Regions from separate parts of the Cedecea davisae genome, predicted to be linked through region 1. Evidence: predicted binding sites of a transcription regulator. Region 1 holds the regulator's gene; the other holds the start of a gene.
What was found. The regulator sigma-54, encoded in region 1, starts transcription at its own class of promoters, with help from an activator protein. The targets are predictions, from matches to a motif close to GTTGGCACANNTTTCGCTNT.
Positions count from the first base shown of each region.

Region 1 (14,723 bases):
TGATCCAGCGGCTTACGCACCAGCCAGGCACGCTTGGACAGGTTCAGCAGATCCTGCTGGAAGTCGGCGAAGCCCGCGCCGCCGATGCGGCTGACTGCACCCTGGAAGCAAAGCTCGGACACTTCTTTGTGCAGGCCGACGGCTTCAAACAGTTTGGAGCAGCGGTAAGAGGCGATAGTCGAGATGCCCATTTTGGACATGATCTTGTACAGCCCTTTATTGATCCCGTTGCGGTAGTTCTGCATCACCGTGCGGTAGTTTCTGTCGATTGCGCCGTTATCAACCAGCTTCGCCAGAGTTTCATAAGCGAGGTATGGGTAGATTGCGGTGGCGCCAAAGCCGAGCAGAACCGCAAAGTGGTGCGGGTCGCGGGCGCTGGCGGTTTCAACGATGATGTTAGCGTCGCAGCGCAGGCTCTTGTCCACAAGGCGAGTCTGGATTGCGCCAACGGCCATCGGAGCCGGAACCGGCAGGCGGTTTTTGGCAATATTACGGTCGGACAGCACCAGCAATACCGTGCCGTTGCGAACCATACGTTCGGCTTCGTCGCACAGCGCCGCTACGGTTTCGTGCAGTGATTTCTCGGTCACGTCATAAGTGATGTCGAGCGTATCGGCGCGATAATGCTCTTCTTCCAGCGTGGTCAGTTGCTGGAAATCGGACCACAGCAGGATTGGCGATTTGAAGCTCAGGCGGTGGGCCTGGCCTTCCGCTTCGCAGAAGACGTTCATTTCGCGGCCAATGCTGGTGGCCAGCGACATAACGTGGGCTTCACGCAGCGGGTCGATAGGTGGGTTAGTCACCTGTGCAAACTGCTGGCGGAAGTAGTCATAAATAATGCGTGGCTGGCTGGAAAGCACGGCAAACGGGGTATCATCGCCCATTGAGCCAACGGCTTCCTGGCCGTTCTCGCCCAGCACGCGAATGACCGAGTCCAGCTCTTCGCTGCTGTAGTTAAACTGCTTCTGATAGCTGGCGAGCGTGTCGTCATCCATTTCGCGAGTGCCGACGCGTTCGTCCGGCAGCTCTTCAAAAGGCACCAGGCGGCGAACGTTTTTCTCCATCCACTCTTTGTAAGGATGGCGGCTTTTCAGATCGTTGTCGGTCTCTGCGGAATGCAGAATACGGCCAACGCGGGTATCGATAACCATCAGCTCGCCGGGGCCAACGCGGCCTTTTTCAACCACTTCGTCCGGCTGGTAATCCCAGATCCCAACCTCGGACGCGCAGGTGATGAGCTTATCTTTGGTAATAACGTAGCGCGCCGGGCGCAGGCCGTTACGGTCCAGGTTACAGGCGGCGAAACGCCCGTCGGACATAACGATACCGGCCGGGCCGTCCCACGGCTCCATGTGCATGGAGTTAAAGTCAAAGAAGGCGCGCAGCTCCGGGTCCATGTTCGGGTTGTTCTGCCAGGCTGGCGGAACCAGCAGACGCATGGCGCGAACGATATCCATCCCGCCCGCCAGCAGCAGCTCAAGCATGTTATCCATGGAGCTGGAGTCAGAGCCGGTTTCGTTGACGAACGGCGCGGCGTCGTGCAGGTCAGGAATCAACGGTGTCTGGAATTTGTAGGTACGGGCGCGTGCCCACTGGCGGTTACCGGTAATGGTGTTGATCTCGCCGTTGTGCGCCAGATAGCGGAACGGCTGAGCCAGAGGCCAGCGAGGTACGGTGTTGGTGGAGAAGCGCTGGTGGAACAGGCAAATGGCTGATTCCAGGCGCAGATCCGCCAGGTCCAGGTAGAAGCGCGGCAAATCCGCCGGCATACACAGACCTTTATAAATGTTCACCAGGTTAGAGAGACTACAGATATAGAAGTCTTTGTCTTCCTGGATGCGTTTTTCGATACGGCGACGGGCGATGAACAGGCGACGTTCCATATCGCGAGGACGCCAGCCCGCCGGGGCATTAACGAAAATTTGCTCAATACGTGGCAGAGAGGAGAGGGCGATTTCACCGAGCACATCTTTATTAACCGGCACTTCGCGCCAGCCAACAATAGACAGGGTTTCGTTTTGCAGCTCTTCTTCAACAATGCGGCGGCTGGCGCGGGCAAGCGCGTCATCCTGGCTTAAGAAAATCATGCCAACGGCATAGTTTTTAGCTAAACGCCAATTGCGCTCTTCTGCAACGATGCGGAAGAAACGATCCGGTTTTTGCAGCAACAGGCCGCAACCATCACCGGTTTTACCGTCGGCCAGAATCGCGCCGCGGTGCTGCATACGGGCCAGTGCGTGAATAGCGGTACGCACTACCTTGTGGCTAGGTTCGCCTTCTATGTGGGCGATCAGGCCGAAACCACAGTTATCCTTCTCGAGGGATTTATCGTACAACATATCAGTGAACCTCCCCAGGCTCTACGTTACCCCCAACCGTTTGCGCGTGGACGCAGCAAGGGCATGGCGACGGGGTTTGCGCATCTTACGCTTGCCTCGCGTGTCGCCCTCTTAATGTCCAACGCATCCGGTGTCACAAGTGTTGAGGACTTGCTTTAGAGGGAATCTCAATTACTGCATAAATATGATGGGCACAGAACCCATCCAGAAAGCTTCCAGCGGATTTCCAACTTATCGGGAAAGAGCACACAGGTCAAATGGCATTCTTATTTATACATAATTGTGCTAAGAGTGGGTTAACGATATGAATAAGAAGATTTTTTTGTCTTTTTTGCACATTCAGAAAGGTCTGCTAACGTCGGGCTTTATGTGATCGTCCTCACTATCCGAAAGCCCGTGAAACTCCAGACCATGCTGGCATGAATGATATTGCCAGCACGATATGCTGCCTAACCCTCGCGGCGTGCAGCATGACACTGTTTTTCACCGGGCGTCATATTCTTTAAATAAAGGGATGCGTCATAAGGAAAAGTAATTACGCTTGGAGTGGATAAAATTGCACTAATTTTGAATGGTTATTCAATAGATAAAGCTGCGCCGAAGCGATTGATCCAGGTCATCGCCGGGGCGAACAGAAAATGGCAGGCTAGGCCCCTTTTTCGGGACGGCCCATCAGATTATGCAGTTACAGAAATTAGTCAATATGTTTGGCGGCGATCTCTCTCGTCGTTACGGGCAAAAGGTCCACAAGCTTTCGCTTCACGGCGGGTTTAGCTGCCCGAATCGCGACGGTACTATCGGGCGCGGGGGCTGCACTTTTTGCAATGTCGCCTCTTTTGCCGATGAAGAACAGCAGCACAACTCTATTGCCGTGCAGCTCGCGCGGCAGGCCAGCCGCGTGGATCGCGCGCAGCGCTATCTGGCTTATTTTCAGGCCTACACCAGCACCTGGGCAGAGGTTCAGGTATTGCGTTCGATGTATCAGCAGGCGGTGAGCCAGGCCAGCATTGTCGGCCTGTGTGTAGGAACCCGCCCGGACTGCGTGCCCGACAGCGTGCTCGATTTGCTAAGCGAATACCGCGAACAAGGGTACGAGGTCTGGCTGGAGCTGGGTCTACAGACGGCGAACGATAAAACCCTGCACCGTATCAACCGGGGGCATGATTTTGCCTGCTATCAAGAAACCACGCGGCGGGCGCGTGCCCGTGGTTTGAAAGTCTGTAGCCACCTGATTGTAGGTTTGCCCGGCGAGGGGCAGCAGCAGTGCATGGAAACGCTGGAGCGGGTGGTGGAAACCGGCGTGGATGGCCTGAAGCTGCATCCGCTACACATTGTTGAAGGCAGCATTATGGCGAAAAGCTGGCGTGCGGGCCGCCTCGGCGGCATTGAGCTTGAGGAATACGTGCAAACCGCCGCAGAGATGATTCGCCATACGCCCCTCGACGTGGTGTTTCACCGCATCTCCGCCAGCGCACGCCGCCCTACGCTGCTGGCGCCTTTATGGTGTGAAAACCGCTGGACGGCGATGGTGGAGATAGATCGCTACCTGCTGGAACATGGAACGCAAGGATCGGCTCTGGGTACGCCGTGGGATCTCTCACTTCTTTCGTAATACCTGAGCGTTAGCCCTTTTTGCGGTATATTTAGCGCATCCACGGCGAAGGAAGGGTTCCATGAAGCAAATCCGGTTATTAGCGCAGTATTACGTCGATCTTATGGTGAAGCTGGGGTTAGTGCGCTTCTCCCTGCTGCTGGCTTCGGCTCTGGTCGTGCTGGCGATGGTGGTGCAGATGGCCGTCACCATGCTGCTGCGCGGCCAGGTCGAAAGCATCGATGTTGTTCGCTCCATCTTTTTTGGGTTGTTGATTACGCCGTGGGCGGTCTACTTCCTGTCGGTTGTTGTTGAGCAGCTTGAAGAGTCCAGGCAGCGCCTGTCGAAGCTGGTGGAAAAACTTGAGGAGATGCGCGAGCGTGACCTGATCCTCAACGTCCAGCTAAAAGATAATATCGCCCAGCTCAACCAGGAAATTGCCGACCGCGTGAAGGCGGAAGCCGAGCGCCAGACTATGCTTGAGCAGCTTAAAGTGGAGATGCAGGAGCGTGAAGAGACGCAAATCCGGCTTGAGCAGCAGTCCTCTTTCCTGCGCTCCTTCCTTGATGCCTCCCCTGACCTGGTGTTCTACCGCAACGAAGATAAAGAATTCTCAGGCTGTAACCGGGCGATGGAGCTGTTGACCGGGAAAAGCGAAAAGCAGCTAATCCACCTCAAACCGCAGGACGTTTACTCTGCCGAGGCCGCCGAAAAAGTGCTGGAGACCGACGAGAAAGTCTTCCGCCACAACGTGTCGCTAACCTACGAGCAGTGGCTTGATTACCCGGACGGGCGCAAAGCCTGCTTCGAAATTCGTAAAGTGCCTTATTACGACCGCGTGGGGAAACGCCATGGCCTGATGGGCTTTGGGCGTGATATTACCGAGCGTAAACGCTACCAGGATGCCCTGGAACGCGCCAGCCGGGATAAGACCACGTTTATCTCTACTATCAGCCACGAGCTGCGCACGCCGCTTAACGGCATCGTCGGCCTGAGCCGTATTCTGCTGGATACCGACCTGAGCGCCGAACAGACCAATTACCTGAAAACCATTCACGTTTCGGCCATCACTCTCGGCAATATCTTCAACGATATTATCGACATGGACAAACTTGAGCGCCGCAAAGTGCAGCTTGATAATCAGCCGGTGGATTTCACCAGCTTCCTTGCCGACCTCGAAAACCTCTCCGGCCTGCAGGCTCAGCAAAAAGGGCTATCGTTTGTTATGGATCCGACGTTGCCGCTGCCGCATAAAGTGGTGACGGACGGCACGCGCCTGCGCCAGATTCTGTGGAACCTTATCAGCAATGCGGTGAAGTTTACCCCGAAAGGCGGGCTGGTGACGGTGCGGGTTCGTTATGAAGAGGAGAGCTGCCTGCGCTTTGAAGTGCAGGATTCGGGTATCGGCATCCCTCAGGATGAGCAGGACAAAATTTTTGCCATGTACTACCAGGTGAAAGACAGCCACGGTGGTAAACCGGCGACCGGCACCGGTATTGGCCTTGCGGTATCGCGCCGCCTGGCGAAGAGCATGGGGGGCGATATTACCGTGACCAGCAAGCCGGGTGAAGGCTCGCTGTTTACCTTAACCGTGCAGGCGCCAAGCGTGGCCGAAGAGGTTGAGGATACGCTCGACGACGACGAGATGCCGCTGCCGGCCCTGCACGTCCTGCTGGTGGAGGATATCGAGCTGAACGTCATCGTGGCGCGCTCGGTACTCGAAAAGCTGGGGAACAGCGTTGATGTGGCGATGACCGGGAAAGAAGCGCTGGAGATGTTTATTCCGGGGGAATATGACCTCGTGCTGCTGGACATCCAGTTGCCGGACATGACCGGGCTGGATATCTCCCGCGAGCTGAATAAACGCTTTAGCAAAAGTGAGCTGCCGCCGCTGGTGGCGCTTACCGCTAACGTGCTGAAAAACAAGACCGAGTACCTGGAAGCCGGAATGGATGACGTGTTGAGTAAACCGCTCGCCGTGCCGGCACTGATGTCGATGATCCAAAAGTTCTGGGATAACCAGATAACGGACAAGGAGCCTGTGGTGACAAAAGTCGATAGTGAAAAACAGCAAGCGCTGCTCGATATTCCCATGCTTGAGCAATATATCGAGCTGGTAGGGCCAAAATTAATAACCGATGGCCTGGCGATGTTCGAAAAAATGATGCCGGGTTATTTAGAAGTGCTCGATTCCAATATGACCGCGCGTGATAACAAAGGCGTGGTGGAAGAGGGGCATAAAATTAAAGGCGCGGCTGGCTCGGTCGGCCTGCGCCATTTACAGCAGGTTGCCCAGCAGATTCAGTCGCCGGATTTACCCGCGTGGTCAGATAACGTTGGCGAATGGATCGAAGAGCTGAAACAAGAGTGGCAGCACGACGTTAACGTATTAAAAGCGTGGGTAGCCGAAGCCGGAAAAAAATGACCCCGGCCAGGCCGGGGTGCGCGAATACTGCGCCAACACCAGGGAAAACAGGGTTGCGCCTTTTTTAAGCGTTGAATTAATTAATGGCACAACCAGCAATTCGCGGGCCGTCAGCCATATAAGATAGCAAAGCTTGAAATATTTGTTACGTGAATCAGTAAAATATGTGAAGCATAACGAGCAAATGGTTCGGCTGATACTGAAGCAGGCTTTAAGTAAAGGAGCGTTCAAATGAAGAGAATCGGCGTAGTGCTAAGTGGCTGTGGCGTTTACGACGGCAGCGAAATCCACGAGGCGGTGCTAACGCTGCTGGCGCTGTCCCGTGCCGGTGCCGAGGCGGTTTGCTTTGCACCCGATAAACCTCAGTCTGACGTTATCGATCATCTTACCGGCGAGGCTGCAACTGGCGGCCGCAATGTCCTGCAGGAAGCGGCCCGCATTACGCGCGGCAATATTCTGCCTTTGCGCGAGGCGGTGTCCGAAGCGCTCGACGGCCTGATTGTGCCGGGTGGATTTGGCGCGGCTAAAAACCTGAGCACGTTTGCCGCCCAGGGTGCTGAATGTGAAGTTGATGTTGATTTACGCCGCCTTGCGCGCGAATGCCACGAGCAGGGAAAGCCTTTGGGCTTTATGTGCATTGCTCCGGCGATGTTGCCAAAGATTCTGGATATGCCTCTGAGGCTAACCATCGGGACGGATATCGATACCGCTGAACTGCTGGAAGCGATGGGCGCAGAGCATGTTCCCTGCCCGGTAGAGGATATCGTTGTTGATGAAGATCGTAAGGTCGTGACAACGCCTGCTTATATGCTGGCGCAAAACATTAACGAAGCGGCCATCGGTATCGACAAGCTGGTTGCACGCGTGCTGGAACTGAGCGCGTGAGGAAAGGGCGTTTTGCACCGTTGCAGTGGGTGAAACGCTGGCTTCTGAGGGCTTTGATCGCGGTTGGCGGCCTGTGGTTTTTCGGGCTGCTGCTGTTTCGTTTTGTCCCCGTGCCGTTTTCCGCGGTAATGGTTGAGCGCCAGGTCAGCGCCTGGGCGAGCGGCAATTTTGGCTATGTCGCCCACTCCGACTGGGTATCTATGGACGAAATTTCTCCGTGGATGGGGCTGGCGGTTATTGCCTCTGAGGACCAAAAATTCCCCGAGCACTGGGGATTTGATACCGCCGCTATCGAGAAAGCGCTCGCGCACAATGAGCGTAATGAAAACCGCGTTCGCGGCGCTTCAACGCTCTCCCAGCAAACGGCCAAAAACCTGTTTCTGTGGGACGGGCGTAGCTGGCTGCGTAAAGGTCTGGAGGCCGGGCTGACCGTTGGGCTGGAAACGGCGTGGAGTAAACGGCGGATTTTGACGGTGTACCTGAATATCGCCGAGTTCGGTGAAGGTGTTTTTGGCGTTGAAGAGGCCTCGCGGCGCTATTTTAACAAGCCAGCCAGCCGCCTGACTCCGGCAGAAGCGGCACTGCTGGCCGCGGTATTACCCAACCCGATTCGTTTTAAAGCCAATGCGCCATCCGGCTATATTCGCCAGCGGCAGCAGTGGATCATGCGCCAGATGCGTCAGCTGGGCGGGGAGTCCTTCCTCGAGCAGCATAATTTAAAATAACCGCCAGAGCGCCCTCCGGCGGTTGTTCTTCCTTCCGCAGTTCGCCGCCTGGTTGTGCTATGCCGCGGTTGAATGAGGTCGCCATGAAAATTGTTATTGCCCCCGATTCTTTTAAAGAAAGCCTGAGCGCAATGCAGGTTGCCGCGGCTATTGAGCAGGGTTTTCGCGAAATTTACCCGCATGCCGATTATGTAAAGCTGCCGATGGCCGACGGCGGGGAAGGTACAGTCGAGTCGATGGTTGCCGCCACCGATGGGAAAGTCATTCCGGTAACGGTGACCGGCCCCCTCGGGCAGCCGGTTGAAGCCTTTTTTGGCCTGACGGGCGCAGAGGACATGGCAATCATTGAAATGGCCGCTGCCTCCGGTCTGCATCTGGTTCCCGTGGCGCAGCGTAACCCGTTATTAACCGGTACTTTCGGCACCGGCGAGCTTATCCTTGCGGCGCTGGAGTACGGCGTCAGTAAAATCATTATCGGCATTGGCGGTAGCGCAACGAACGACGGTGGAGCGGGCATGATGCAGGCGCTGGGCGCAAAGCTCCTTGATGCCAAAGGGCAGCAGTTAAGTGCCGGAGGCGCGGCGCTGGCGGAGCTGAGCTCGCTGGACTTGAGTCTGCTGGACCCGAGATTGCTGCAAACCGAAATCTTGGTCGCCTGCGATGTTGATAACCCGCTGTGCGGTGAAAAGGGAGCTTCTGCGGTATTTGGACCGCAAAAAGGCGCGACGCCGGAAATGGTTAGCCAGCTGGATGCTTCTCTCAGGCACTATGGCGAGCAGATTGAGCGGCTCGGCGGCAAGCCGGTTATTGATGTTGCCGGTGCGGGGGCTGCGGGAGGAATGGGGGCTTCGCTGTTCGCGCTGTTGAATGCCAGGCTGCGGCCGGGCGTTGAAATAGTCACCGAAGCGTTAAAACTGGCAGAGGCTATTGAAGGCGCGGACCTGGTTATTACCGGAGAAGGGCGGATTGATAGCCAGACGATACACGGTAAAACCCCGGCAGGCGTGGCAAGAGTCGCTAAACGATTTGATGTGCCGGTGATTGCGCTGGCGGGCGGTATGGCGCCTGATTACGGGGTGGTGCATCAATATGGAATAGACGCCGTATTTTCAGTGCTTAACCGGATCCAGACCTTACCGGAGGCGCTTGAACAGGCGGAGGAAAATATACGCATAACGGCGCGTAACGTAGCCGCGGTGTGGAAAATGGGGCGCGGCTAACGCCGCGATACCCGCTTAGTCTTCGTCAAAACCGGCATTGAACAGCGCGATTACCGCCGCCAGAGCCTGTTCTTCCTCAGGACCCGTCACTTCCACCTCGATGTGCCCACCCTTGGCGGAGTCCAGCATCAGCAGAGCAATCACGCTGCTGGCTTCGGCTTCGGTTCCTGCTTCATTTCTCAGCATTACTTCGGCGTCAAAGCTTTGCACCAGTTCAAACAGCTTCATAGCCGGGCGGGCGTGCATGCCCAGCTTATTGGTGATTTCAACGGTATGCTTTACGGTCATGTTTTACGTTTTTCCAGCGTGCGGTGTCGGGACTGGACGTTCTTGCCGCGCGAACGGAAGTAGTCGGCCAGCTGCTCTGCAATATAAACCGAACGGTGCTTACCGCCGGTACAGCCGATAGCGACGGTCAGATAGCTACGGTTGTTGGTTTCCAGCATGGGTAACCATAACTCAAGATAGCTGCGGGTCTGGTAGATAAAATTGTGTACTTCTGTGTGCCTGTCGAGGAAGGCGGCAACCGGTCTGTCGAGGCCGGTCATCGGGCGCAGCTTAGGGTCCCAGTGCGGGTTAGGCAGGAAGCGAACGTCAAACACATAGTCCGCATCAATCGGGATGCCGTGTTTGAAGCCGAAGGACTCAAACACCATCGTCAGCTCGCGCTCCCGTTTGCCCAGCAGGCGGGTACGCAGCATTTCAGCCAGCTCGTGAACCGACATTTCCGAGGTGTCGATAATCAAGTCCGCGCGGGATTTCAACGGTTCGAGCAGGTCGCTCTCTTCGTCGATAGCGCTTTCCAGCGAAAGATTCTTGCTGGAGAGCGGGTGCAGGCGGCGGGTATCGCTGTAGCGGCGAATCAGGGTGTTGCGGTCGGCGTCCAGGAACAGCAGCTGCGGCGAGAAAGCATCCGGCAGATTGTCCATCGCCTGCTCGAAGATCTCCGGTGATTCCGGCATGTTGCGCACGTCAATGCTGACCGCGGCGGAAATTTGCCGGTCAGCAAGCGTTTTTGCCAGCTCCGGCAGCAGAACAACCGGCAGGTTATCCACACAGTAGAATCCCATATCTTCCAGTGCGCGCAAGGCTACAGACTTCCCTGAACCTGAGCGGCCGCTGACAATCATCAGCACCATGTAATCATTCCCCCGATTTATCTGTCCGGTACATCAAACGTGCCGATTATTCGTTTTCGCTGGCGTTATCGACTTCTGTTTCAGTAATTATCTGGTAAAGCTCTTCATCGCTGCTGGCCGAACGCAGGCGGCGGCAAATGGTTTTATCCGCCAGACGCTTCGCCACCAGAGACAGCGTATGAAGGTGGGTCTTGGTTTGATCCGCCGGCACCAGCAGCGCGAACAGCAAGTCCACCGGCTGGTTGTCGATAGCATCAAAAGCAATAGGCGTTTCCAGCTGGATAAAGACGCCAACGGCGCGCAGCGTATCTTCCTCAAGCTTGCCGTGGGGAATTGCAATGCCGTTGCCAATGCCGGTACTGCCCATACGTTCGCGGGTTAATACGGCTTCGAAAACGACCTGCGGCGGCAGGCCAAGCTGTTTTGCTGCCAGTTCGCTGATAATTTCCAGCGCACGTTTTTTACTCTGGCAGTGGACGCCACTGCGAGTACATTCCTGGTTAAGGACATTGCTCAGTTGTAGAGCCGAATCGTTGTTCATCATAAGTTCACCTAAGCATTTTTTGTGCGAACGGCCCGCTACACAGGCAGCGGGCCGACCGTATGCACATCTGATGCCCGGATTATCAGTGCTGTTTTAGTTTATCTTTGTGTTTTGTTAACTGTCGGGCCAGTTTATCAATCAGTCCGTCAATCGCGGCATACATGTCCTGGCCTTCGGCGCTGGCATGCAGTTCTCCACCGTTCACGTGCAGCGTAGCATCCGCCGCATGAGTTACTTTTTCCACCTTTAATACAATATAGACCTGGTTGATTCTTTCGAAGTACTGCTCCAGTTTGGCAAACTTAGCGTTCAAAAAATCACGCAGTGCATCGGTTATCTCGACGTTTTGCCCTGTAATGTTGAGCTGCATAGTGTCTTCCTTATCGGTGAAGTCACACCAGCTGTTTACGCTGGTTTGACGGTGGAATGGATAAAGATTCTCGGTACTTCGCAACTGTGCGGCGTGCCACCATAATACCCTGATCCGACAGCATTGAGGTTAATTTACTGTCGCTCAGAGGTTTGGCGGGGTTTTCCGCAGCTATTAACTTCTTCACCAGCGCACGAATTGCCGTTGAGGAGGCTTCGCCGCCGCCTTCGGTACTGACATGGCTGGAGAAGAAATACTTCAATTCAAAAATGCCGCGCGGGCTGTGCAAATACTTCTGCGTCGTCACCCTTGAGATGGTCGATTCGTGCATCTCTACCGCCTGGGCAATATCCGCCAGCACCATCGGCTTCATGTGCTCTTCGCCATGCTCAAAAAAGCCCTGCTGCTGCTCCACAATGCAGCGGCTAACGCGTAACAGCGTATCATTGCGGCTTTCGAGACTTTTAATCAACCACTTCGCTTCCTGCAGGTGACTGCGAATAAACTGCGAATCGCTGTCATTGCGGGTATTTCCGCCCATGGCGGCATATTGCTGGTTGATTTTGAGACGGGGAATGCTGTCGGAGTTAAGCTCTACGGTCCAGCGTGACTGTAGCTTACGCACCAGCACGTCCGGAATAACGTATTCAGGCTCGCCGGTTTGAATGGACTGGCCGGGGCGTGGGTCAAGCGACTGAATCAGGCACATGGCCTCTTTCAGCACGTCTTCTTTGATTCTTGTTACGCGCATTAAGGCGCGGAAATCGTGGTTAGCCAGCAGATCTAAATGATCGCTAACAATCAGGCGAGCTTCAGCCAGCCAGGGCGTTTCTTTGGCGAATTGAGAAAGTTGGATCAGCAGGCAGTCGCGCAAATCTCTCGCCGCCACCCCTACCGGATCGAAGCGCTGAATACGCTTAAGCACCGCTTCGACTTCATCGAGCGTGACCTCGTCGTTGCCCATGCTTTCCAGAATGTCTTCCAGCGGGACGGTTAGATACCCGGTTTCGTCTACCGCGTCGACTATCGAAGTTGCAATCGCGGTGTCCGTGTCGGAGAAGGGCGTCAGGTCAACTTGCCACATCAGGTAGTCCTGAAGCGACTGGGTTGTTTCACCCTGATAAACGGGAAGCTCATCGTCGAGATAGTCGGTGCCGGTGCCTGAAGGGGTTCCTGCGGTGTAGATCTCATCCCAACTGGCGTCCAGCGGCAGCTCCTCCGGCATATCTTTCTGTTCGAGGGCTTCGCGGGTGTCCATGGCTTCGCTCTCAGGCATTTCCTGAGTATCGATTTCATCATGCAGGTCGGTTTGCTCAAGCAATGGATTGCTGTCCAGTGCCTGCTGGAGTTCTTGCTGAAGCTCTAACGTCGAGAGCTGCAACAGGCGAATTGCCTGCTGTAGCTGGGGCGTCATAGCAAGTTGTTGGCTAAGCCGTAATTGCAAACCTTGCTTCATGTTCAGAGCAAACGTCCTCAAATAAGTCGTGTAAGACTTCCCACCCTATCAGAGTCTGAACTCTTCGCCCAGATAGACTCGCTTAACTTGCTCGTCTTCAAGGATTTCTTCCGGCGTGCCGTGGGCAATCAGGTGGCCCTGGCTAACGATATAGGCGCGTTCGCAGACGGCCAGCGTTTCGCGGACGTTATGGTCGGTAATCAGCACGCCGAGGCCGCTGTCGCGCAGATGCTCGATGATGCGTTTGATATCAATTACGGAGATCGGGTCTACGCCGGCAAAAGGTTCATCCAGCAGGATGAATTTTGGGTTTGCTGCCAGCGCGCGGGCTATTTCAACGCGGCGGCGCTCCCCGCCGGACAGCGACTGCCCAAGGCTATTGCGCAGATGAGAGATGTGGAACTCTTCCATCAGCTCGTTGGCGCGATCTTCGCGCTGCTCTGAGGTCAGGTCATCGCGAATCTGCAACACCGCCATCAGATTATCGAAAACGCTCAGGCGGCGGAAAATAGAGGCTTCCTGAGGCAGATAGCCGATACCACGACGTGCGCGGGCGTGTAGCGGAAGCAGGCTGATGTCTTCATCATCAATGATGATATTGCCCGCATCGCGAGGCACGATACCTACAACCATATAAAACGTCGTGGTTTTACCGGCGCCGTTTGGCCCGAGCAGCCCAACGATTTCGCCTGATTTAACGGTCAGGCTGACGTCTTCGACCACGCGGCGGCCCTTGTAGGCTTTAGCCAGGTTTTTCGCAATTAAAGTTGCCATAACGAATTAGTTACTCTTTTTCTGTGCCGGCTGCTGGCCGTTTTTGTTTTGCAACTGAGACGGCACCAGCACGGTGGTGACTCGCTTGCCTTTATCGCTAAACGCCTGCATTTTTTGCTCTTTCACCAGGTAAGTTATCTTGTCGCCGGTGATATTGCTGTCCAGCTGTTCCAGGTAAGCTTTACCGGTCAGCACGACGAAGTCGTTGGCCAGCTCATAATGCATGGTGGAGGCGTGGCCTTTTACCGGCTTCCCGCTGTCCTGCATTTGGTAGAAGGTTGCCGGGTTGCCGTAGCCGTCGATCACCTCTTTGCCCTGCTCACCGCCGGGACGGGTGACGACAACTTTATCGGCGTTGATTTTGATACTGCCCTGAGTCACCACGACGTTACCGGTGAAGGTGACGACGTTACCCTGCATATCGAGGGACTGCTGGTCCGATTCAATATGAATCGGCTGTTCGGTATCACCGGTCAGCGCCCAGGCGGACCATGGTGCGGCAAAGAGCGTACCAAGCAGAACAAGTTTAAGGCTGAGTTTGTTTATTCTGGATTTCATAAGAGGTTTTAACCTTTTCAATCAGCTGTGCAGTTTGGCTGCGTAAGTTGCCGCGCATTTTCAGGCCGCTGGAATTAAAGCTGGTACCGTACAGGGTAACCAGGTCGTCGGACGCAACGTCCTGGGTGACGAGGTTAACCTGCGCATTGTCTGTCGTGATTTTGCGTAACTGCGACTCCGGGGTCAGCGCCGTTACCACCACGTTGCCGTACAAATAGAGCATTTTGTCATCGGTAAGTTTGGCGCGATCGGCGTGAATTTCCCAGGTGGCGACCTTCTTTTCATCGTACTGGGTCATCACCGGTTTGGTGAACCAGGAAATCCCCGTATCCGAAAAATATTCAACATGCTGGGCTATCAGCTTGTAATTCAGCGCGCCCTGCGGGTTGTACACTACCGTTGTGGAAAGCTCACTCTGATAGGTGGGATCATTATTATTGACGGTTACGCCAGGTTCGTCACGATCCGTAAGATTCAGGCCGATCAGGACCAGCGCCGCGATGGCGAGCAGGATGATAAGCCAACGTTTGGTCTTACTCATATGGATTGCCCTTTGGCCTCGTCAAGCTTACCTTGCGCCATCAATAACAGATCGCAAACTTCCCGCACCGCGCCGCGCCCGCCGCTAATTCGGGTAACGTAGTCAGCCTTTGGCGTCAGCAGCGGATGGGCGTCTGCAACGGCTACGCTTAAGCCC
Region 1 covers NZ_CP172054.1:326,699-341,421, forward strand. Annotated here, with positions in the region: gene gltB (glutamate synthase large subunit) at 1-2,339, opposite strand, end outside; gene ACG1VR_RS02025 (TIGR01212 family radical SAM protein) at 3,019-3,951, shown strand; gene arcB (aerobic respiration two-component sensor histidine kinase ArcB) at 4,013-6,355, shown strand; gene elbB (isoprenoid biosynthesis glyoxalase ElbB) at 6,587-7,240, shown strand; gene mtgA (monofunctional biosynthetic peptidoglycan transglycosylase) at 7,237-7,965, shown strand; gene ACG1VR_RS02045 (glycerate kinase) at 8,049-9,185, shown strand; gene npr (PTS phosphocarrier protein NPr) at 9,201-9,473, opposite strand; gene rapZ (RNase adapter RapZ) at 9,470-10,324, opposite strand; gene ptsN (PTS IIA-like nitrogen regulatory protein PtsN) at 10,371-10,868, opposite strand; gene hpf (ribosome hibernation promoting factor) at 10,951-11,238, opposite strand; gene rpoN (RNA polymerase factor sigma-54) at 11,261-12,694, opposite strand; gene lptB (LPS export ABC transporter ATP-binding protein) at 12,743-13,468, opposite strand; gene lptA (lipopolysaccharide ABC transporter substrate-binding protein LptA) at 13,475-14,026, opposite strand; gene lptC (LPS export ABC transporter periplasmic protein LptC) at 13,995-14,567, opposite strand; gene kdsC (3-deoxy-manno-octulosonate-8-phosphatase KdsC) at 14,564-14,723, opposite strand, start outside.

Region 2 (14,723 bases), 520 kb from region 1:
ATTCGGGGCTAACGCCTTTAAACAGCTTTGAGAACCGCGTCTACCAGTTCCAGGATGAAGATCGCCAGCGCTTCGTGGTGAAGTTCTATCGTCCTCATCGCTGGTCACCTGAGCAAATTGAAGAAGAGCATCAATTTGCGCTGGAATTGCAGGCCGACGAAGTTCCTTTAGCTGCCCCTCTGCGTTTTGCCGGCAAAACCCTGTTGCAGCATCAGGGTTTTATGTTTGCCGTCTTCCCAAGCCTGGGCGGTCGCCAGTATGAAACTGATAATCTCGATCAGATGGAGTGGGTTGGTCGTTATCTGGGGCGCATTCATCAAACGGGTCGGCAGAAGCTGTTTCAGCATCGGCCTGGTATCGGGCTGGATGAATACCTTTTCCAGCCTCGAGAGTCGTTCGAGCAAAGTAAGCTTATTCCCGCAGCGCTTAAGAAAGAGTTCCTGATAGCGACTGACTCGTTAATAGAGGAAGTAAAACGCTGCTGGAACGCTGACTTTGAGCCACTTCGCCTGCACGGCGACTGCCATCCGGGCAATATTCTTTGGCGCGACGGGCCGCTGTTCGTTGACCTGGATGATGCCCGCAACGGCCCGGCAGTACAGGATATCTGGATGCTGCTTAACGGCGATAAAGCCGAACAGCGCATACAGCTGGAAACCATCATTGAGGCCTACGAAGAGTTCTCCCCGTTTGATACCGGCGAGCTGGCTCTTATCGAACCGTTACGCGCTATGCGTATTGTTTACTATCTCGCGTGGCTAATGCGGCGCTGGGATGACCCCGCATTCCCCCGAAACTTCCCGTGGTTTAGCGATGAGGATTTCTGGAGAAGACAAACTGCAACATATCTAGAGCAGGTCCGGGTTCTGCGTGAACCTCCATTACAATTAACGCCAATGTATTAATCAGTAAAATTCAGGAGAGAGTTGATTATGAAGAAGATTTGGCTGGCGCTGGCGGGCATGATCCTGGCATTTAGCGCATCTGCAGCACAGTTTACCGACGGTAAACAGTACGTTACCCTGGACAAGCCGGCTACCGGTGAGCCGCAGGTATTAGAGTTTTTCTCTTTCTATTGCCCACACTGCTATCAGTTCGAACAGGTTCTTCATGTTTCTGATAACGTGAAGAAAAAGCTGCCGGAAGGCACCAAAATGACCAAATACCACGTCGAGTTCCTTGGCCCGTTGGGCAAAGACCTGACTCAGGCGTGGGCCGTTGCAATGGCCTTGGGTGTGGAAGATAAAATCACCTCCCCAATGTTTGAAGCCGTGCAGAAAAGCCAGACCGTGCAGAACGATGCCGATATCCGTAAAGTGTTTATCGACGCTGGCGTGAAGCCGGAAGAGTATGACGCGGCGTGGAACAGCTTCGTGGTGAAATCCCTGGTCGCTCAGCAGGAGAAAGCGGCTGCCGATCTTCAGCTGCAGGGCGTACCGGCTATGTACGTTAACGGTAAATATCAGCTGAATATGCAGGGCATGGATACCAGCAGCATGGATATCTTTGTTCAGCAGTATGCCGACACGGTGAAATACCTGGTCGAGAAGAAATAATAAGGAAAAGCCGGTCATTGACCGGCTTTTTTACCTCCAGCATGTAGCTGTTCAAGCTGTCCATCTTTTTCACTCCACAGCGTATTAAGCCACAGCTGAAAACGGCGTTTAAAATTCTTATCGTTAACGTAATCACCGTGCAGCTCTTCGCTAATCGGCACCAGCGAAATCCTCACCACAATTCTCGTCATCTTTCCTGAGAGCATATCGTAGAACGGTGATGATACATTTTCTGGATAGCACAGCGTAACGTTCAGCATCTTGTCGAACTGCTTTCCTAATACGCCCATCGCCATCGCTATACCGGCCGCTTTTGGTGGCAGCAGGTAGTTAAAAGCTGAGCGAGTCTGAGTCTGCTTTTGTGGCGTGAAGCGCGAGCCTTCGACAAAATTCACGATAGTTGTAGGGTGCGAGCGAAATTTCATGCAGGAGCGGCGGGTGGTTTCCACATCTTTACCCCGGCGTTCCGGATGGCGTAGCAAATAGGCTCGCGAATAGCGCTTCATAAAAGGCATATCCAGCGCCCAGCAGGCCAGCCCCATAAAAGGAACCCAGGCAAGCTGCTGTTTAAGAAAGTATTTATTCATCGGAATATGCTTGCGGAACAGCACGCACAGAATAACGATATCGGCCCAGCTGCGATGGTTACAAATCAGCAGATACCAGTTCTTTTTACTCAGCCCTTCCAGACCTTCCACATCCCATTTTAAATAAGGGTTGAGGCGTAACAGCAGCGCCAGTCCTTCGCACCAGCAATACATCATAAAGTCAGCAAATGCCGAGATCGAACGCCAGATGGCCGGAACGGGTAATAGCAGCTTAACGATCCCGGCAATAATGATCGGAACGGAGCAGGCGACCGTGAGCAAAATAGTCAGCACAACACTTAAAGTCAGGGTGAGCGCTGCGAGTAATCTCGACATAAATAATATTTCAGAAGGTTAGAATAGTGGAGATGCTGGTATGAACGACAATAAGCGGCGAATTTTATCAGAAACCCCTAATGGCGGCTCGGCAAATGAAAAGGATTTTAATCCGTTGCTTTTCGCGGCAGAACAAACTCTCGCCAGTTGTGGCTCGTCTGAGTATATATCCACATCAAACGATCCACTGCCTATTTAGTGCGGCTAAACTATCATTTAGTTAACGTTATGAAAATTATAAGCATTTAATATTTTCCAGAGAAGGATCATTTTATGGAGTGCATAAGCTAAAAAAATATGCACAAACTTATCCACAGCATTGATCCTGCGCAGGATCGCCCAAACTACGAATTCTTTTCAGCATATTGCTGCCAATAGTTCATGTTTTTGTTCAGGCTATGGCATCCTTGAACAATAAATTAATCACAGGCATGGAACGGAACACTATGGTCCAGATCGCAGACAACCCGCTTATCCTCGTTGATGGCTCCTCCTACCTTTACCGGGCATATCACGCCTTTCCACCGCTGACGAACAGCCGTGGAGAGCCAACGGGGGCAATGTACGGCGTGCTTAACATGCTGCGTAGCCTGATTCTGCAATACCAGCCTACGCACGCGGCGGTGGTGTTTGATGCCAAAGGCAAAACGTTCCGTGATGAGCTATTTGAAGACTATAAATCGCATCGCCCGCCGATGCCGGACGATCTGAGAGCGCAGATTGAGCCGCTCCACGCGATGGTCAAAGCCATGGGGCTGCCTCTGCTGGCGGTATCCGGCGTTGAGGCCGATGACGTTATCGGCACGCTGGCGCTGGAGGCTGAAAAAGTCGGCCGCCCGGTGCTGATAAGCACCGGTGATAAAGACATGGCGCAGCTGGTAACGCCGGGCGTTACGCTGATTAACACCATGACCAACACGATTCTGGGGCCGGAAGAAGTTCAGACCAAATACGGCGTGCCGCCGGAACTGATCATCGATTTCCTGGCTCTGATGGGCGATTCGTCGGATAACATCCCCGGCGTTCCCGGCGTGGGTGAAAAGACCGCCCAGGCGCTGCTGCAGGGGCTTGGTGGTCTGGACACGCTTTATGCAAACCCGGAAAAAATTGCCGAGCTTTCTTTCCGCGGTGCTAAAACCATGGCGGCGAAGCTTGAGCAAAGCAAAGAGCTGGCCTACCTCTCCTACAAGCTGGCGACGATTAAAACCGACGTTGAGCTGGAACTGGGCTGTGAGCAGCTTGAAGTCCAGCAGCCGGCGGCAGACGAGCTGTTGGGGCTGTTTAAGCAGTATGAGTTCAAACGTTGGATAACCGACGTTGAAAACGGTAAATGGATGCAGGCTAAAGGCGCAAAACCGGCCTCTCAGCCGCAAAAAACTATCGAAATTGAGGCCGAACCGGAAGAGCCAGCCAGCCAGCTCTCTTATGACAACTACGTCACGATCCTCGATGAGAAAGTGCTGGTGGAATGGATCGAGCGCCTGAAAAAAGCGCCGCTTTTTGCCTTCGATACCGAAACCGACAGCCTGGACAACATCAGCGCCAACCTGGTCGGACTTTCCTTTGCCACCGAACCGGGCGTTGCCTGCTACATCCCTGTGGCACATGACTACCTTGATGCCCCGGATCAGATTTCCCGCGAGCGTGCTCTTGAGTTGCTGAAGCCGCTGCTGGAAGACGAAAAAGCGCTGAAGGTTGGGCAAAACCTGAAGTATGATCGCGGCATCATGCAGAACTACGGCATTGAGCTGCGCGGCATTGCTTTTGACACCATGCTTGAATCCTACACGCTGGACAGCGTTGCTGGCCGCCACGATATGGACAGCCTCGCCGACCGCTGGCTGAAGCATAAAACCATTTCGTTTGAAGAGATTGCCGGTAAAGGCAAAAAACAGCTGACCTTCAACCAGATAGACCTGGAAACTGCCGGGCGCTATGCGGCGGAAGATGCCGACGTTACTCTCCAGCTGCACCTGAAAATGTGGCCGAAGCTTGAGAAGACCGAAGGTCCTCTGAATATCTTTAAAAACGTTGAAATGCCGCTGGTGCCGGTGATTTCCCGCATTGAGCGCAACGGCGTTAAAATCGATCCGGCTATCCTGCACGCGCATTCCCTGGAATTAACCAAACGCCTGGCCGAGCTGGAGCTGAAGGCTCATGAGATTGCCGGTGAGGAGTTTAATCTCTCCTCTACCAAGCAGCTGCAAACGATTCTGTTTGAGAAGCAGGGTATTAAACCCCTGAAGAAAACGCCGGGCGGGGCACCTTCTACGTCAGAAGAAGTGCTTGAAGAGCTGGCGCTGGACTACCCGCTGCCAAAAGTTATCCTCGAATACCGCGGGCTTGCCAAGTTGAAGTCCACCTATACCGATAAACTGCCGCTGATGATTAGCCCAAAAACCGGGCGTGTGCATACCTCTTATCATCAGGCCGTTACGGCAACCGGTCGTCTGTCTTCAACCGACCCGAATCTGCAAAATATTCCGGTACGCAACGAAGAAGGCCGCCGCATCCGCCAGGCCTTTATTGCGCCTGAGGATTACGTGATCCTCTCTGCGGACTACTCTCAGATTGAGCTGCGTATTATGGCTCATCTCTCCCGCGATAAAGGCCTGCTAACCGCCTTTGCAGAAGGGAAAGACATCCACCGCGCTACCGCCGCTGAAGTCTTCGGGCTACCGCTGGAAAGCGTAACCGGCGAGCAGCGCCGCAGCGCCAAGGCTATCAACTTTGGCCTGATTTACGGCATGAGCGCGTTTGGCCTCTCCCGCCAGCTCAACATCCCGCGTAAAGAGTCCCAGAAATATATGGATCTCTACTTTGAACGCTACCCGGGCGTGCTTGAGTACATGGAGCGCACGCGGGCGCAGGCAAAAGATAAAGGCTACGTTGAAACCCTGGATGGTCGTCGCTTATACCTGCCGGATATCAGCTCCAGCAACGGTGCCCGTCGTGCAGGTGCAGAGCGAGCGGCTATCAACGCCCCAATGCAGGGAACGGCGGCGGATATTATCAAACGAGCGATGATAGCCGTGGATGCCTGGCTGCTGGCGGACAAGCCGCGGGTGAAAATGATCATGCAGGTACACGATGAACTGGTGTTTGAAGTACATCAGGACGATGTGGAAGCCGTCTCCCGGAAAATCCACGAGCTGATGGAAAGCAGTATGACGCTCGACGTGCCGCTGCTGGTGGAAGTAGGCAGCGGTAAAAACTGGGATCAGGCACATTAATGCTAAAAGCTCAGATCACGTTTTTGTAACTAAGCAACATAAGTCATAGCTTTTTGTGATGATGCTTCAAGAATGTGATGCAAAAAGTGAAAAAAAACTACAAAAAATGCTTTTTTGAGCGATTAAAAAGGAGTAGAGTTATTCGCGTAGGGTACAGAGGTAAGATGTTCTATCTTTCAGACCTTTTACTTCACGTAATCGGATTTGGCTGAATATTTAGCCGCCCCAGTCAGAAATGACTGGGGCGTTTTTTATTGGGCGAAAAAAAACACGGCCTCAGCCGTGCTTCGTGATTACTCTTCAGCCGCGTCTTCTTCTACCGCCGGCGGAAGGTCGTTGTACCAGCTGTCCAGCTTGAGGCGCAGCTTATCAACGCCGATTTTCTTCAGGGAAGAAAACGCTTCAATCTCAATATTACCGCCAAACGCCAGCGCGGCTTCACGCACCATATTGAGCTGTGCTTTGCGTGCGCCTGACGCCAGCTTGTCCGCTTTGGTTAACAGCACCATCACCTCAATATTACTGGCGACGGCCCACTGGATCATTTGCTGATCGAGATCTTTAAGCGGATGGCGGATGTCCATCAGTACGACCAGCCCTTTCAGGCTGTTGCGCTTTTGCAGGTATTCTCCCAGCGCGCGCTGCCATTTGTGCTTCACCTCTTCAGGCACTTCGGCATAACCGTAGCCCGGTAAATCCACCAGACGCTTGCCTTCTGCCACTTCAAACAGGTTGATAAGCTGAGTACGCCCAGGCGTTTTACTGGTGCGCGCAAGGCCTTTCTGATTGGTCAGCGTATTCAGTGAGCTGGATTTACCCGCGTTAGAGCGGCCTGCGAAAGCAACCTCAATACCGGTATCAGAAGGAAGATGGCGAATGTCCGGTGCGCTGAGCACGAACTTAGTCAGTTGGTAGTTCCAGTTTTTCACAACGGTGTCCCCGTCAGGTAATCATTTGCCGGGGATTATACCTGAACGAGCAGAAAACGCCGTGTTTCTCGCCAGAAGAGGAACAAGATGAAGAAAATGACGGCTGGTTAACCTGTCGCCTTTTTTCTTTGCTTGCTTTCTGCTAGATTCCGCCGCAATTCTATACTGAATAAAATGGCTTAAGACGACTTATTATGAAGCAACAAAATGCAGCGCCGCAGGGCAAAAAACCGGCAAAAGTACGCCGTAAATCGCGTGAAGAAGTAGATCAGGAAGCGCGTGAGCGTAAACGTCAGAAAAAACACCGCGGTCACGCGGCTGGCAGCCGTGCAAATGGTGAAAGCCAGGCGCAGGGCGGCAAATCCGCAGGTAAGACTAAAGACCCGCGTATTGGCAGTAAAAAACCGATTCAACTGGGCGTAACCGAAGCACCACCGGTCGCTAAACAGCACAAACCGAAGAGCGAGAAACCTATGCTAACACCACAGGCTGAGCTGGATATGCTGGAAAACGATGAGCGCCTGGACGGGCTGCTGGAACGTCTGGAAGCGGGCGAAACCCTGAGTAAAGAAGAGCAGTCCTGGGTTGATGCGAAGCTGGACCGCATCGATGCCCTGATGGCCGAGCTCGGCATCGCCTGGGAAGACGATGAAGAGGAAGAAGAAAAAGCCGACGATTTAATGCGTCTGCTCAAGGGTGGTAACTAAAGGTTACTCCCATGGGATTACCTGTTCTTATTATGGTTATTCCGCTGGTGTGTTATCTGCTGTGGTTATTCGTTAAACTACGGCGGCTGTCGCGGCTGCAGAATTCGCTGCGGCGAAGGGCCATGGTTCGTGGAATGAGCGGGCCTCCTTCGCCTCGTCGGCGCCGGCGACATCACCGCAAGGAGTGAGTATGTCTGAGCAGTTAATCGACTGGGATCTGGCCCTGATCCAGAAATATAATTATTCAGGGCCACGTTACACCTCTTATCCGACCGCGCTGGAGTTCTCTGAAGCCTTCGGCGAGCCGGAGTTTTTGCAGGCGGTTGCCCGTTACCCGGAGCGCCCGCTCTCGCTTTACGTGCATATCCCGTTTTGCCACAAGCTTTGCTATTTCTGCGGCTGCAACAAGATTGTTACCCGGCAGCAGCACAAGGCTGACCAATATCTGGACGCGCTGGAGCAGGAAATTATCCATCGCGCACCGCTGTTTAAAGGCCGCCATGTCAGCCAGCTGCATTGGGGCGGCGGGACGCCGACTTATCTGAGTAAAGCGCAAATCAGCCGCCTGATGGCGCTCCTGCGCATGCATTTCAGCTTTAATGGCGATGCCGAGTTATCGATTGAAGTTGACCCGCGAGAAATCGAACTCGACGTGCTGGATCACCTGCGCCAGGAAGGGTTCACCCGCCTGAGCATGGGCGTTCAGGACTTCAACAAAGAGGTGCAGCGCCTGGTAAACCGCGAGCAGGACGAAGAGTTTATCTTCGCTCTTATCAAGCGCGCCAGAGAGCTGGGCTTTACCTCAACCAACATTGACCTGATTTACGGCCTGCCAAAGCAAACCCCGGAAAGCTTCGCCTTTACGCTGAAACGCGTCGCGGAGCTTAGCCCGCACCGGCTTAGCGTCTTTAACTACGCTCACCTGCCAACGTTGTTTGCCGCCCAGCGCAAGATTAAAGATGCCGATCTGCCGAGCGCCCAGCAGAAGCTGGATATTCTCCAGGAAACCATCGCTTCGCTAACGGGATCGGGTTACCAGTTTATCGGCATGGATCACTTTGCCCGCCCGGATGACGAACTGGCGATTGCCCAGCGTGAAGGCAAACTGCACCGTAATTTCCAGGGCTACACCACCCAGGGCGATACCGATCTGCTGGGGCTTGGTGTCTCGGCCATCAGCATGATTGGCGATTGTTACGCCCAGAACCAGAAAGAACTTAAGCAGTATTATCAGCAGGTGGACGAGCGGGGCAACGGGCTGTGGCGTGGACTTGCCTTAACGCGTGATGATTGTATTCGTCGCGACGTGATTAAGGCGCTTATCTGCAATTTCCAGCTCAACTTTGCTGAGATTGAACAGCTCTGGTCGCTAAACTTTGCCGACTATTTTGCCGAAGACCTGCGCCTGCTGGCGCCGCTGGCGAAAGACGGGCTGGTGGAGCTGGACGAGCAGGGAATTAAGGTTAGCGGGAAGGGGCGTTTGCTGATTCGCAACATCTGCATGTGCTTTGATACTTACCTGCGGCAAAAAGCGCGCCTCCAGCAGTTCTCACGCGTGATATAAAAACGGCGGGGTTTAGCCCCGCCGTTATTTTATCCTTCGCAAAGCGCTGAAGCGCTACTCCATTCCCAGCTCTTTTAGCTTACGAGTCAGCGTATTTCGTCCCCAGCCCAGCAGGCGGGCCGCTTCCTGTTTATGCCCCTGAGTGTGGCGTAGCGCGGTAGTCAGCAGCGTTCGCTCCATCTCCGGCTGCGCTTCTGAAAGCAGGTCCTGGTGCCCTGAACGAAGCGCTCTCTCCGCCCACTGGGCCAGCAGCATAGCCCAGCTATCGGGGTTGGTTTGCGCCACGCCGCCGCTCTCGGCCACGGTGGTCTCAAACAGCTCGCTCGGCAGGTCCTGAATCAGCACTTCCTGGCCCGCGGCCATCACGGTTAACCAGCGGCAGGTATTCTCCAGCTGGCGCACGTTGCCCGGCCAGGCAAGGCGGGTTAAGGCATTTTCCGTCTCAGGATGCAGAAGCTTGGCTTCTACGCCCAGTTCACGGGCTGCCACCTGCAGGAAGTGGCGAGCCAGCCGGGGAATATCTTCCCGGCGTTCACGTAGCGGCGGTAAATGCACGCGGATAACGTTCAGGCGGTGGAACAAGTCCTCACGGAATTTGCCTTCCTGCACGCGCAGTTCAAGGTTCTGGTGGGTCGCCGCGATGATGCGCACGTCTACTTTTACCGCGGCATAGCCGCCAACCCGGTAGAACTGGCCGTCGGCCAGCACGCGCAACAGGCGGGTTTGTACGTCCAGCGGCATATCGCCGATTTCATCGAGGAACAGCGTGCCGCCGTCGGCCTGTTCAAAGCGTCCCTGACGGATCTGGTTAGCCCCGGTGAAGGCCCCTTTTTCATGACCGAACAGCTCAGACTCGATCAAATCTTTGGGGATAGCCGCCATGTTGAGTGCGATAAACGGTGATTTAGCCCGTGGGCTATGGCGATGCAGGGCATGAGCAACCAGCTCTTTACCGGTGCCTGATTCGCCGTTGATCAGCACGCTGATGGAGGAGCGCGACAGGCGGCCGATAATACGAAAAACGTCCTGCATCGCAGGCGCTTCACCGATGATATCGGTAGTTGGCCCGCTTGCTGGCGTGTTGCGCGGCTGCTGCTGCTCCTGATAATGGCTAATAGCGCGCTCTACCAGCGCCACGGCTTCATCGATATCAAACGGTTTTGGCAGGTAGTCGAAAGCGCCCTGTTGATAGGCGCTAACCGCGGCATCTAAATCGGAATGTGCCGTCATTATGATGACCGGAAGCATCGGATGGCGCTGTTTAATCTGTTTCAGCAGCGCAAGACCGTCCATGCCGGGCATGCGAATATCCGACAGCAAAACATCCGGGGTTTTGGTGGCAAGGGCGTCCAGCACCTCATTGCCACTTTCAAAGGTGGTGCAACTTAACCCGGCCCCGGTTAACGCGCGCTCAAGCACCCAGCGGATGGAGCTATCGTCGTCAACGACCCAAACTATCCCTCGTTGCATAAAGACCTCTACTTCCGAATAGGCAGGTAAACCGAAAATTCGGTATGACCCGGCCAACTGTTGAATTCGATTTTGCCCGAATGCTGATCGATAAGGCTGCGCGCTATAGAAAGCCCCAGCCCGGTGCCGCCTTCTCGTCCGCTGACCATCGGATAGAACAACGTATCCTGCAGATGAGCCGGGATACCCGGGCCGTTATCTTCAATATCAATTCTTGCTGCCAGCCGATAGCGCGTGCCGTGCAGCGTTAGCTGGAAGGCGGTACGGGTGCGCAAGACTATCTCGCCTCCTTCGCTGCCCAGCGCCTGCAGCGCATTACGCACGATGTTCAGCAGAACCTGTTCTATCTGGTCGGGATCATGTGCAAACTCAGGCAGGCTGGGGTCGTAATCCCGCACCAGCGTGACGTTAGCCGGTAGTTCCATCGACACCAGTTTCACAACGCGCTCGGCGACTTTGTGAATGCTTTCGGTGACGTGCATACCGGGCTGCTGCGGCCCCAGCAGCCTATCGACAAGGTTTCGTAGCCTGTCGGCCTGCTCGATAATAACTTTGGTGTATTCCGCCAGCGACGGGTCCGGCAGCGCCTTACTTAGCAGCTGTGCCGCCCCACGCAGCCCGCCAAGCGGGTTTTTAATTTCATGCGCCAGCCCACGCACTAAATCTCGGGCGGCAATCTGCTGTGCGTGCTGTAGCTGTTCCTGGCTTAAACGACGCTGGTTATCCATCGGCGCCATTTCCATCAGGATGTACCCTTCGGGCAGCCTCTGCGCCGTCAGGGAAAGAATATGTGAGCGGCTATCTATCACCAGCGTCACTTCGTTATCGGTGAAGCCCTGGCCAGCCATCAGGCTTTCCTGCATAACGGCAATATTCAAAGAGAAATAGCTCAACAGATCGGGCAGCGGCGTGCCGTACAGCTTACGTGAGCTTTGCGCCAGCAGTTGCTGAGCCGCAGGGTTGGCGTAATGCACCGCCAGCTCGTCATCCACCAGCAGGATGCTGTTGATAAGAGAGTTCAGAATCTGCCCAGCATCGGGCAGCGCGCCAGTTGCCATACAGCAGTCTCCGTGCACCGTTTTAGTGCATTATAGTGTTTGGGTGACAAAAAGCAGCGTCACAGGGGATTCTGGTGGAGAAAAAAGCCCATCCGAAGATGGGCTAAAGTTTCCACGGCAACAAAAAACAACTTCAATTAGACGCTGTAGTACAGCTCAAACTCTACCGGGTGCGGAGTCATACGCACGCGGTCGTTTTCTTCGGTACGCAGTGCGATGTAAGCATCGATAGCGTCGTCGGTGAATACGCCGCCCGCGGTCAGGAACTCGCGGTCTTCGTTCAGCGCGTTCAGTGCTTCTTCCAGAGAGCCAGCAACTTGTGGGATCTCTTTTGCTTCTTCCGGCGGCAGGTCGTACAGGTTTTTGTCCATTGCTTCGCCCGGATGGATTTTGTTCTTGATACCGTCAAGACCAGCCATCAGCAGCGCTGCAAAGCACAGGTACGGGTTAGCAGCCGGGTCCGGGAAGCGCACTTCGATACGACGTGCTTTCGGGGACGCTACGACAGGAATACGGATAGAGGCAGAACGGTTACGGGCGGAGTAAGCCAGCATAACCGGTGCTTCATAACCCGGGACCAGACGCTTGTAGGAGTTGGTGGTCGGGTTAGCCAGGGCGTTAATCGCTTTAGCGTGTTTGATTACGCCGCCGATGTAGTACAGCGCTTGCTCAGACAGGCCAGCATATTTGTCGCCGGAGAACAGGTTAACGCCGTTCTTGGACAGGGACATGTGGCAGTGCATGCCGGAACCGTTATCGCCAAACATTGGTTTTGGCATGAAGGTCGCGGTTTTGCCGTAGGCGTGAGCAACGTTATGTACGACATATTTGTAGATCTGAATTTCGTCTGCTTTCTTGGTCATGGTGTTGAAGCGGGTAGCCACTTCGTTCTGACCAGCAGTTGCTACTTCGTGGTGGTGAGCTTCAACAACCAGGCCCATCTGCTCCATGGTCAGACACATAGCAGAACGCAGGTCCTGCGCGGAGTCTACCGGTGGAACCGGGAAGTAACCGCCTTTAACAGCAGGACGGTGACCTTTGTTGCCGCCTTCGTATTTGGTGCCGGTGTTCCATGCGCCTTCGATATCATCGATAGCAACGTGGGAGCCGGAGATGGAGCTGCCGAAGCGAATGTCGTCGAACAGGAAGAACTCTGGCTCTGGCCCGAACAGAACGGTGTCTGCGATGCCGGTAGCGCGCAGGTAGTCTTCAGCGCGTTTCGCGATGGAACGCGGGTCACGGTCGTAGCCCTGCATGGTGCCTGGCTCGAGAATGTCGCAGCGGATAATCAGGGTAGAGTCCGCGAAGAACGGATCAATCACGGCGCTAGTTGGGTCAGGCATCAGCACCATGTCGGATTCGTTGATACCTTTCCAGCCACCAATCGAGGAGCCGTCAAACATTTTGCCTTCTTCGAAGAAGTCAGCATTTACCTGATGAGCAGGAATAGTGACGTGCTGTTCTTTACCTTTGGTATCGGTAAAACGCAGATCGACAAACTTCACTTCATGCTCATTCAGCATCGTCAAAACGTGTTCAGCGGACATACTTAAACTCTCCCGGATTGGTCGTTGTCGTCGTGGTACGAGGTAATCAAACACTTCTTAATGTGGCTTTTCGCCATAAAATCTTTAAAGCGAAATCTGTGCCAACTTTTAAATCACCCTAAAAAGGCGCTATCATGCACACCATAGTGCAAAAGGGCTGCACCAGGATGAATAAATTGCACCAATATAGTGCCTCAGCATCATGCCAGAGCACCATATTGGTGCAATTTACGTTATGGCTCCCTTTTTAGCTCCGTGAAAGCGATCACAAACCCTTACTTTCTACATTGTTTGTAAAGGTTCTTTGTGATCCTGTTCTGTCCTTCGATTAATACGTGTACAATAACGCGCTATTTCTAATGCCTGAGGCAAAGTTGTGATCGAAAATCTGCGTAATATCGCCATCATCGCGCACGTTGACCATGGTAAAACTACCCTGGTTGATAAGCTGCTGCAGCAATCCGGTACTTTCAGTAACGAACGTGCTGAAGCTACTGAACGCGTGATGGACTCCAACGATTTGGAGAAAGAGCGTGGGATTACCATCCTCGCTAAAAACACCGCTATCAAATGGAATGACTACCGTATCAACATCGTTGATACCCCTGGGCACGCCGACTTCGGTGGTGAAGTTGAACGCGTAATGTCCATGGTAGACTCCGTTCTGCTGGTGGTTGACGCAATGGATGGCCCAATGCCGCAGACGCGCTTCGTAACCAAGAAGGCGTTTGCCCATGGTTTGAAGCCGATCGTGGTTATCAACAAAGTTGACCGTCCTGGCGCGCGTCCTGACTGGGTTGTTGATCAGGTCTTCGACCTGTTCGTTAACCTGGATGCGACCGACGAGCAGCTCGACTTCCCAATTATTTATGCATCCGCGCTGAACGGCATCGCGGGTATGGATCACAATGATATGGCGGCGGACATGACCCCGCTGTACCAGGCTATTGTCGATCGCGTACCGGCGCCAAGCGTTGACCGTGATGGTCCGCTGCAGATGCAAATTTCCCAGCTGGACTACAACAACTATGTTGGCGTTATCGGCATCGGCCGCATCAAACGCGGCAAAGTGAAGCCAAACCAGCAGATCACTATCATTGATAGCGAAGGGAAAACCCGTAACGGTAAAGTCGGTAAAGTTCTGACCCACCTGGGCCTGGAGCGTATCGAGTCTACCGAAGCCGAAGCGGGCGATATCATCGCCATCACCGGCCTGGGCGAGCTGAACATCTCCGACACCATTTGCGACCCGCAAAATGTTGAAGCGCTGCCGGCGCTGTCCGTTGATGAGCCAACCGTTTCCATGTTCTTCAACGTAAATACCTCTCCGTTCTGCGGTAAAGAAGGTAAGTTCGTGACCTCTCGTCAGATTCTGGATCGTCTGAACAAAGAGCTGGTACACAACGTTGCACTGCGCGTTGAAGAAACCGAAGATGCGGATGCATTCCGCGTATCCGGTCGTGGCGAACTGCACCTCTCCGTTCTTATCGAAAACATGCGTCGTGAAGGTTTCGAGCTGGCGGTATCCCGTCCGAAAGTTATCTTCCGCGAAATCGATGGCCGTAAACAAGAGCCATTCGAGAACGTGACGCTGGATATCGAAGAGCAGCATCAGGGTTCTGTGATGCAGGCACTCGGTGAGCGTAAAGGCGACCTGAAAAACATGAATCCGGACGGCAAAGGCCGCGTGCGTCTTGATTACGTTATCCCAAGCCGTGGTTTGATTGGCTTCCGTA
Region 2 covers NZ_CP172054.1:4,761,617-4,776,339, reverse strand. Annotated here, with positions in the region: gene ACG1VR_RS22835 (serine/threonine protein kinase) at 1-905, shown strand, start outside; gene dsbA (thiol:disulfide interchange protein DsbA) at 933-1,556, shown strand; gene ACG1VR_RS22825 (acyltransferase) at 1,571-2,479, opposite strand; gene ACG1VR_RS22820 (hypothetical protein) at 2,520-2,678, shown strand; gene polA (DNA polymerase I) at 2,926-5,712, shown strand; gene yihA (ribosome biogenesis GTP-binding protein YihA/YsxC) at 6,006-6,641, opposite strand; gene yihI (Der GTPase-activating protein YihI) at 6,836-7,348, shown strand; gene hemN (oxygen-independent coproporphyrinogen III oxidase) at 7,539-8,912, shown strand; gene glnG (nitrogen regulation protein NR(I)) at 8,967-10,382, opposite strand; gene glnL (nitrogen regulation protein NR(II)) at 10,391-11,440, opposite strand; gene glnA (glutamate--ammonia ligase) at 11,578-12,987, opposite strand; gene typA (ribosome-dependent GTPase TypA) at 13,364-14,723, shown strand, end outside.
Region 2: a site for sigma-54 is predicted at 13,074-13,093, ahead of glnA (glutamate--ammonia ligase). Genes of this name have one in related genera too.